One region of the Pseudomonas sp. Marseille-Q0931 genome, then DNA from elsewhere that is predicted to be linked to it. Evidence: predicted binding sites of a transcription regulator. Region 1 holds the regulator's gene; the other holds the start of a gene.
What was found. The regulator sigma-54, encoded in region 1, starts transcription at its own class of promoters, with help from an activator protein. The targets are predictions, from matches to a motif close to ANTGGCATNNANNTTGCTNT.

Region 1 (4,412 bases):
TGCTGGTCCTGCTCGCCTTCGGTATGCAGGTGCACACAGGTGCCCTTGCCCGCAGCCAGCATCATCACTGCCATGATGCTCTTGCCGTCCACCAGGCTTTCGGCGCTACGGCCGATTCGCACCTGGCAGGGGTAGGTGCTCGCCACGCCGACGAACTTCGCCGCGGCGCGGGCGTGCAGGCCGAGCTTGTTGATGATGGTGATTTCACGTGCGGGCATCGCGGCATGGCTCCTTAGCTGAGGTCGCGGTGGCGCACCTGGACGTTCTTCAGCGAGTCTTTGAGTGCCTGGCTCAGGCGGTTGGCCAGATACACCGAGCGGTGGTGACCACCGGTGCAACCAATGGCGATGGTGACGTACGCGCGGTTGCTGGCGGCGAAGCGCGGCAGCCATTTTTCCAGGTAGGCGAGAATGTCCTGATACATCTCCTCGACCTCCGGTTGCGCCGCCAGGTAGTCGACCACTGGTTGATCCAGGCCGGAATAGTCGCGCAGCTCAGGCTTCCAGTAAGGGTTGGGCAGGCAGCGTGCATCGAACACCAGATCGGCGTCGACCGGCATGCCACGCTTGAAACCGAAGGACTCGACGAGAAAGGCGGTGCCGGTCTGCGTCTGGCCGAGCAGGCGCAGCTTGAGCGTATCGCGCAGCTGATAGAGGTTCAGCCTCGTGGTATCGATCTTCAGATCGGCGCGATCGGTGATCGGTGCCAGCAGCTGACTTTCGTAGGCGATGGCCTCGGCCAGCGAGCGGTTGTCGTTGGTCAGCGGGTGGCGTCTGCGGGTTTCCGAGAAGCGTTTGAGCAGCGTCTCGTCTTCGGCGTCGAGGTAGAGCACGTCGCAGCGGATGTTGCGCTGGCGTACTTCTTCGAGCAGCTCCGGGAAGCGCTTGAGCTGGCTCAGCAGGTTGCGTGCATCGATGGAAACGGCCACCTGCGGCAGCAGCATATCGCTGTGTGGCAGGAAGCGCTCGGCGAGGTCGGGCAGCAGGCCGGCCGGCAGGTTGTCGATGCAATAGAAACCGTTGTCCTCAAGTACATCGAGGGCGGTGCTCTTGCCCGAGCCGGAGCGACCGCTGACGATGATCAGGCGCATGTCATTGACCGTTCTGAATGTCCACCACGACCTGATAGAGATCTTCGCCGCTGTTGGCCTGGCGCAGACGTTCGCGTACTTCCTGGCGATCGAGCATGCTGGCGATCTGGCGCAGCAGTTCGAGGTGCGCGTCGGTTGCCGCTTCCGGCACCAGCAGGACGAACAGCAGATCGACCGGCACGCCGTCGATGGCGTCGAAGTCGACCGCGGTGTCGAGGTGCAACACGGCGCTGATCGGTGCACTGCAGCCGGCCAGGCGGCAGTGGGGAATGGCAATGCCGTTGCCGAAGCCGGTGGAACCGAGCTTCTCGCGGGCGATAAGGCTTTCGAAGATGTCCTGGGCATCCAGGTCGGGCAGGTCGCGGGCAACCAGGTTGGCGATCTGTTCGAGCACGCGTTTCTTACTGCCGCCCGGCACGTTCACCAGGGAACGGCCGGGGGTCAGGATGTTTTCAAGTCGGATCATGGATGGGGAATGTTAGCGGGCCGTGGCGCCTTGCAGACGCTCGAGCTGCTTTTCCTTGTGCTTGATGAGTTGACGGTCGAGTTTGTCGGCCAACAGGTCGATGGCAGCGTACATGTCCTGATGTTCGGCATTGGCGACGACTTCGCCGCCGGCGACATGCAGGGTGGCTTCGATCTTCTGCTTGAGTTTCTCGACCTCCATGGTCACCTGAACGTTGGTGATCTTGTCGAAGTGGCGTTCCAGTCGGCCCAGTTTCTCGCCGATATAGTCACGCAGGGCGTCGGTCACATCCAGCTGATGTCCACTGATGTTGACTTGCATACCGCTTTCTCCTTGTTGCCTTGTGTAAGAGACGGGTCTGGTTCGACCCGCCGCCGGAACACTCTGGCCTGAAGACCCTGGGCCTTCAGTCGATCTGGCCTACATCAGTCGCTTGCGCTCACTGGAGGGCGCGATACCGAGGGACTCGCGATACTTGGCGACCGTCCGACGGGCGACTTGGATGCCTTGTGCCTCCAGTAAACCAGCGATCTTGCTGTCACTCAACGGCTTTTTCGCGTTTTCTGCCGCAACCAGTTTCTTGATGATCGCGCGGATCGCGGTGGACGAGCATTCGCCGCCTTCGGAGGTGCTGACGTGGCTGGAGAAGAAATATTTCAGCTCGTAAATGCCGCGCGGGGTGTGCATGAATTTCTGCGTGGTCACGCGCGAAATGGTCGACTCGTGCATGCCGACCGCTTCGGCGATGTCGTGCAGCACCAGAGGCTTCATCGCCTCGTCGCCGTAATCGAGAAAGCCGCGTTGGTGCTCGACGATCTGCGTGGCCACCTTCATCAGCGTCTCGTTGCGGCTCTGCAGGCTCTTGATGAACCAGCGCGCTTCCTGCAGCTGGTTGCGCATGAAGGTGTTGTCGGCGCTGGAGTCGGCGCGTTTGACGAAGCCGGCATACTGCGGGTTGACCCGCAGGCGCGGCATGGCTTCCTGGTTCAGCTCCACCAGCCAGCGGTCGTTGTGCTTGCGCACGATCACGTCCGGAACGACGTACTCCGGCTCGCTGGATTCGATCTGCGACCCCGGGCGCGGATTCAGGCGCTGGATCAGGTCGATGACCTGGCGCAGTTCGTCTTCCTTGAGCTTGGTGCGGCGCATCAGCTGGGCGTAATCGCGGCTGCCGAGCAACTCGAGATAATCGCTGACGACGCGCTGGGTCTCGTTCAGCCAGCTCGTATTGGCAGGCAGCTGGCGCAATTGCAGCAGCAGGCATTCGCGCAGGTCGCGGGCACCGATACCGGCCGGTTCGAACTGCTGGATGCGGTGCAGCACCACTTCCACTTCGTCCAGCTCGATATCCAGCTCTGGGTCGAAGGATTCGGTCACTTCCTCGAGGGTTTCCTCGAGATAACCATCGTTGTTGATACAGTCGATCAGGGTGGCGGCGATCAGCCGGTCCTTGTCCGACATGGGGGCCAGGTTCAGTTGCCAGAGCAGATGGCTCTGCAGGCTCTCGCCGGTGGAAGTGCGGGTGGTGAAGTCCCACTCGTCATCATCGTTGCTGGGCAGGCTGCTGGCGCTGGTCTGGTAGATGTCTTCCCAGGCGGTATCGACTGGCAACTCGTTGGGGATGCGGTCGCCCCATTCGCCATCCTCCAGGTTATCCACCGTCGGAGTGGTCTCCTGGTAGCTCTCTTCCTTGCTCGGGGCGGGAGCGGCGCTTTCGGCGCCATCAGCCATCGGGTCGCTGTTGTCGAAGTCGTCGCCATCTTCCTGGCGCTCGAGCATGGGATTGGATTCCAGCGCCTCCTGGATTTCCTGTTGCAGGTCCAGGGTCGACAGTTGGAGGAGGCGGATAGCCTGTTGCAGCTGCGGGGTCATCGTCAGCTGCTGGCCCATCTTGAGGACTAGCGATGGTTTCATTGCAGACCTTAATTTACTGGCGAGTTACGCCTTCCACATCAGGGCGCCGAAGCGCCGCCAGGAAGCAAATTATATGCCTGAATTTCTCGTTCTTGCCTAGGGGTTGCAATATTTCTGTAGCGAAATAGCGGCGATCTACAGGCAGTGTGAAGGCGCAGTATTTTCACGCAGCCTGCTACAGGCGGAACTCGTGGCCCAGATAAACTTCCTTCACCGTCTGGTTGGCGAGGATGGTCTCGGCGTCACCTTCGGCGATCAGTTGCCCATCATTGACGATGTAAGCGGTTTCGCAGATATCCAGGGTCTCGCGCACGTTGTGATCGGTGATCAGGATGCCGATGCCCTTGGTCTTGAGGTGATGGATGATCTGCTTGATGTCGCCCACCGAAATCGGGTCGACACCGGCGAAGGGTTCGTCGAGCAGGATGAACTTGGGATTGGTCGCCAGGGCGCGGGCGATCTCCACGCGGCGTCGCTCGCCACCGGACAGGCTCATGCCGAGGCTGTCGGCGATGTGGTGGATATGGAACTCCTGCAGCAGGCTGTCCAGTTCCGCCTGCCGCCCGGCGCGGTCCAGGTCCTTGCGCGTTTCCAGAATAGCCATGATGTTGTCGGCCACAGACAGTTTGCGGAAGATCGAGGCTTCCTGCGGCAGGTAGCCGATGCCGGCGCGCGCGCGGCCGTGCATGGGCTGGTGGCTGACGTCGTGGTCGTCGATCAGCACGCGGCCCTGATCGGCGCGCACCAGGCCAACGATCATGTAGAAGCAGGTGGTCTTGCCGGCGCCATTGGGGCCGAGCAGGCCGACGATCTGACCGCTTTCGATGCTCAGGCTGACGTCACGCACGACCTGGCGGCTCTTGTAGCTTTTCGCCAGGTGTTGGGCTTTGAGAATGGCCATTACTGTTGCTGATCCGCGGGTTTGTTCTTCGGCTGGATGAC
Region 2 (4,412 bases), on a different contig from region 1:
AGCACGGCGGGGAAGAGGATGCGCGTCAGCACCTTGAACTCCGACAGCTTGAGCACGCGGGCCACATTCAGGTAATCCTGCGGCACGCTGGCAACGCCCGCCGCGGTGTTGAGAATGATCGGCCAGATCGAACTGATGAAGATCACCCAGATCGACGCCGGCCCCGCTGCCTCGAACACCAGCAGGCCGATCGGCAACCAGGCCAGTGGCGAGACCGGACGCAGCAGGCTGATGATGGGCGCCAGCATGCCGGCGAGAAAGGCGAAGCGGCCGATGGCGAAACCCAGGGGAATGCCAACCAGCGCAGCGAGACCGAAGCCGATGCCGACTCGACCGAGCGAATTGAGGATGTTCCAGCCGATGCCCATGTCGTTGGGGCCGTTGTCGTAGAACGGGTCGGCGAACAGCACCAGGGCAGCCTGCCAGGTGCTCAGCGGCCCCGGCAGACCTTCGCTGTATTGCGCCAGCAGCGACCAGAAGCCGATGAAGGCGAGGATGCCCAGCAGCGGGGCGATACCGGCCTTGGCCAGGTGACCGAGGGTCGTTGCGCTCGGCAGCAGGGCGGCAGGCGAAAGGCGCGGTTTGCTGACTGTGGGAAGGGGCGTTTTCAGGGGCGCGTTCATGATCACCTCCGGTCAAGCTTTGATGGCGAAGGAGTCGGCGTAGGCGGCCGGGTTGCTGCCGTCCCAGACCACACCGTCGATCAGCGTGCTGCTGCGCAGCGGGCTGCTCGGCACCGCCAGCTTGAGCGCGCCAGCAGCTTCGGCGTACAGCGCGGTCTGGTTGATCTGCGCGGCCACGGCGGCGTAGTCCGGCGCGTCCTTGAGCAGGCCCCAGCGCTTGAACTGGGTCAGGAACCACATGCCGTCGGAGTGATAGGGGAAGTTGACACTGCCGTCCTTGCAGAAGGCCATGGCGTGCTCGTCCTTCCAGCTATTACCGAGGCCGTCCTCGTACTGGGCGAGGAAGCGCGGCTCGATCACCTGCACCGGCGCGTTGACGTAAGCCTTGCCGGAAATCAGCTTGGCGGTGCTCTTGCGGTTCTCCTCGCTGGCCTCGATGAAGCGGCTGGCATCAAGAATCGCCATGATCAGCGCGCGCGCCGCATTGGGGTACTGCTCGACGAAGGCGCGGGTGGTGCCGAGCACCTTCTCCGGGTGGTCCGGCCAGATCTGCTGGGTGGTGGTGGCGGTAAAGCCGATCTTGTCGAAGATCGCCCGCGCGCCCCAGGGCTCGCCAACACAGAAGCCGTCCATGTTGCCGACGCGCATGTTGGCGACCATCTGCGGCGGCGGTACGACGATGGTCTTCACGTCGCTCATCGGGTTGATGCCCAGGCTGCCGAGCCAGTAGTACAGCCACATGGCATGGGTGCCGGTGGGGAAAGTCTGGGCGAAGGTCAGCGGATTACCGCCTTTCTTCACGTGCTCGGCCAGTTGCGCGCCGTTGGTTACCCCGGCTTCGCGCAGCTGCTTGGACAGGGTGATGGCCTGGCCGTTCTGGTTCAGTCCCATCAGCACCGCCATGTCCTTCTGCGGGCCGGCGAGGCCGAGCTGGGCGCCGTACATCATGCCGTAGAGCACGTGGGCGGCATCCAGCTCGCCGGTGCCCAGCTTGTCGCGCACGCCGGCCCAGGAGGCCTCCTTGCTCGGCTTGATGGTCAGGCCATACTTCTCACCGAAACCCTGGGTGGCTGCCACTACCACCGATGCGCAATCGGTCAGGGGAATGAAGCCGACCGTCAGCGCGGATTTCTCCGGTGCGTCGGAGCCGGCAGCCCAGGCCGCACTGCGTAGCGATGCGGGGGCGGACAGGCCGAGTGCGGCGATACCGCCTACGGCGCCGGCCAGGGCGATGGATTGCTTGAGGAAGTTGCGGCGGCTGGTGCCGAAGGGCTTGGTCGAATCACGATCGGTCATGGGTCTAATCCTTGTCAGGCGCATAAACAAAAACGGCGTACGCCAGGCCACCTCGTTAAGAGGAGGTGACCTGACGGACGCCGTTGTCCGTGATCCCCGGCCCGCCGCCGTTGGCGTGCTACGCAGGATGTTGACAGGGCATTAGCAAGGGGCTTGCCAGCTTTCGCTCGCGATACTCGGCGATACACGAACGGAACTGCGGATAAGAGGCTGTAGGTTATAAATCAATGGTTTGCAGCTATTTGATGAGATCGATTGGAGCCTTAACGGCTTTGCGCAGGCGCCATGTTGCGGGCCTGCCGTTGAGCCAATGCCGTGCATGGCCGTGCGTCACTGAGCGTTTTTGGTTCGCCCTGCCGGCTCAGGAGGCCGGCTGTACATGGGCTTCTTCGACGTAATCGCGCAACCAGCGCAGCACCTCGACGGCTTCCCAGCGGGCCGGATCGAACAGCGCGTAGGCCAGCCCCTGATAACCGACCACATCCAGCTGCCGGTGATAGCCAGCGCGCTGCAACAACGCCTCGATCTCGGCGAAGCAGGTATTGAAGTGCTGACGATTAAAGGGCGTGCGGCTCTCGGTGACGATGCCTTCGAGCAGCAACTCGTCGACCATCTCGCGAACGCGCTCCAGCGGCATGCGGTTCACTCGGTGTTTCAGCTGCAGTACGTCCAGCATGATGGCGCTCCTATGTGCTCGGTCATTTGCCTGCGAATAGGGTAATCGAAAAATACTGTACAAATAAACAGTATTGGGTAATAGTGGCCTCATTCAGGCGACAACGACCCGCCCACCATGCAGATGTGGGCGCCTTGCAAGGGGGTATTGGCAATGCAACACATGCTGATGACGATTGTGCTACTGGCCCTGTTGAGTGGCTGCGCGCAACCGCAGATTGAGCGACCACAGGCCAACGGTGCCTATCTGGTGATCGAGGGCGAGCAGGCCTGGGCCGTGCTGGTCTCCGATGGTCAGCGGGTTGAAGAGGCGGGCGTGGTGCTCGACGTGATCCACCTGCCCAGCCACCACTCCAATATCGCCGCCAGCTATGTGATCGAGACGCCCAATTGCGGCAGGCTGCAATGGCTTACCGAGCGTCATGGCGCTGCCGAGGGCGAAACCACGCTGCTGCCGACAGCCTTCAATGAGCAATTGAGCAAGCCTGGCTGCGTGCTGGCCCAGGGTATGAGCAGGGCCTGGACGGCGCTTGACTACTCCGGCTGAACACGCAGCAACCTTCGCCCTCAGAGCAACAGGCCAAAAACTAAAAAGCGCCGCGACCTCAACGGAAGCGGCGCTTTTTTCTAGGCGCGATGTGTCGCGTGCTTACATCAGGTGCTGCTTGTCCGTCTCGATGGCCGCATCGAGGGTTTCCAGTAGCGCCTTGCGCACCTTCAACTTGGTGTTCTTGTGCGCCGTCATGTTGATCTTCTTCATCTGCTGCGCCGCAGCCTGTGCGGTGGCCAGCAGTTGCTCGGCCGGCACCACCTTGTCCAGGAAGCCGGCATCCACGGCGCCAGCCGGGTCGAACATCTCGCCATTGATCACAGAGCGGTGGAAGGCCGACTTGCGCAGGCGATCACGGGCCAGCTCGATACCGACATGGTGCATGGTCATGCCGATCTGCACTTCGTTCAGGCCGATGCTGAACGGGCCTTCGACGCCGATGCGGTAATCGCTCGACAGCAGGATGAAGGCACCCTTGGCCACGGCATGGCCAGGGCAGGCGACGATGATCGGGAAGGGGTGGGCAAGCATGCGCCGCGCCAGGGTGGAACCTGCAGCGACCAGGTTGATCGCGTTCTGCGGGCCGGAGGTCATTACTTTCAGGTCGTAGCCGCCGGAAAGAATGCCTTGCTGACCGGTGATGATGACGATGGCGCGATCCTGCTCGGCGCGGTCGAGCGCAGCATTGAAGGCAGCGATCACGTCAGGCGAGATGGCGTTGACCTTGCCATTGCTCAGGGTGAGGGTGGCGATGCCGTCTTCGAGTTGATAGCTGATCAGGTCGCTCATGGCAGTTTTCCTTGTTGGAGCCGCAGGCTGAATGTCGGCAGAAGGTACTCAGCCCAATCGCTCCGGTAAAGCGCCGTGACTGACTGGCGGGTCAGCGGTTTTGCCTATCGTGGCGATGCCGGATGGCAATTGGCGGGCAGCGAAGCCTGGCTATTAAGGTGGCGGCGAAGCGAAGGAGCTGTCCATGAACATCCTGAATTCCATCCTTTATACCCTCGCAGTGATCGGCCTACTGCTGGGCTCGGTCACGCTCAGCGAAATGCTCTACCTTCGCAGCCCCGCCGGTGTGCTGCTTCTGTTCGGTGCGGGGCTGTTCATGTCCCTGGGTTTCCTGCTGTTCGGCCACCTGCGTTTCGACGAAACGCCTGCCGAAGGCCCAGAGGAAAACCCGCTGCGCTCTTAAGCGCATGAATCCTTTAAAAAAATTTGCCATTCGGAAAACATTCGACTACATTAGCGCACCTCGACGGGCTACAGGC

Region 2: a site for sigma-54 is predicted at 2,061-2,080, ahead of P3C50_RS05640 (CmpA/NrtA family ABC transporter substrate-binding protein). Genes of this name have one in related genera too.

Annotation. Positions count from the first base shown of each region.
Region 1 covers NZ_CALNWT010000012.1:5,095-9,506, forward strand. The annotation lists gene P3C50_RS18035 (HPr family phosphocarrier protein) at 1-218, opposite strand, end outside; gene rapZ (RNase adapter RapZ) at 233-1,090, opposite strand; gene ptsN (PTS IIA-like nitrogen regulatory protein PtsN) at 1,092-1,556, opposite strand; gene raiA (ribosome hibernation-promoting factor, HPF/YfiA family) at 1,569-1,877, opposite strand; gene P3C50_RS18055 (RNA polymerase factor sigma-54) at 1,977-3,470, opposite strand; gene lptB (LPS export ABC transporter ATP-binding protein) at 3,646-4,371, opposite strand; gene lptA (lipopolysaccharide transport periplasmic protein LptA) at 4,371-4,412, opposite strand, start outside.
Region 2 covers NZ_CALNWT010000001.1:1,158,118-1,162,529, reverse strand. The annotation lists gene ntrB (nitrate ABC transporter permease) at 1-623, opposite strand, end outside; gene P3C50_RS05640 (CmpA/NrtA family ABC transporter substrate-binding protein) at 636-1,919, opposite strand; gene P3C50_RS05635 (transcriptional regulator) at 2,281-2,595, opposite strand; gene P3C50_RS05630 (hypothetical protein) at 2,749-3,141, shown strand; gene P3C50_RS05625 (crotonase/enoyl-CoA hydratase family protein) at 3,244-3,933, opposite strand; gene P3C50_RS05620 (hypothetical protein) at 4,118-4,336, shown strand.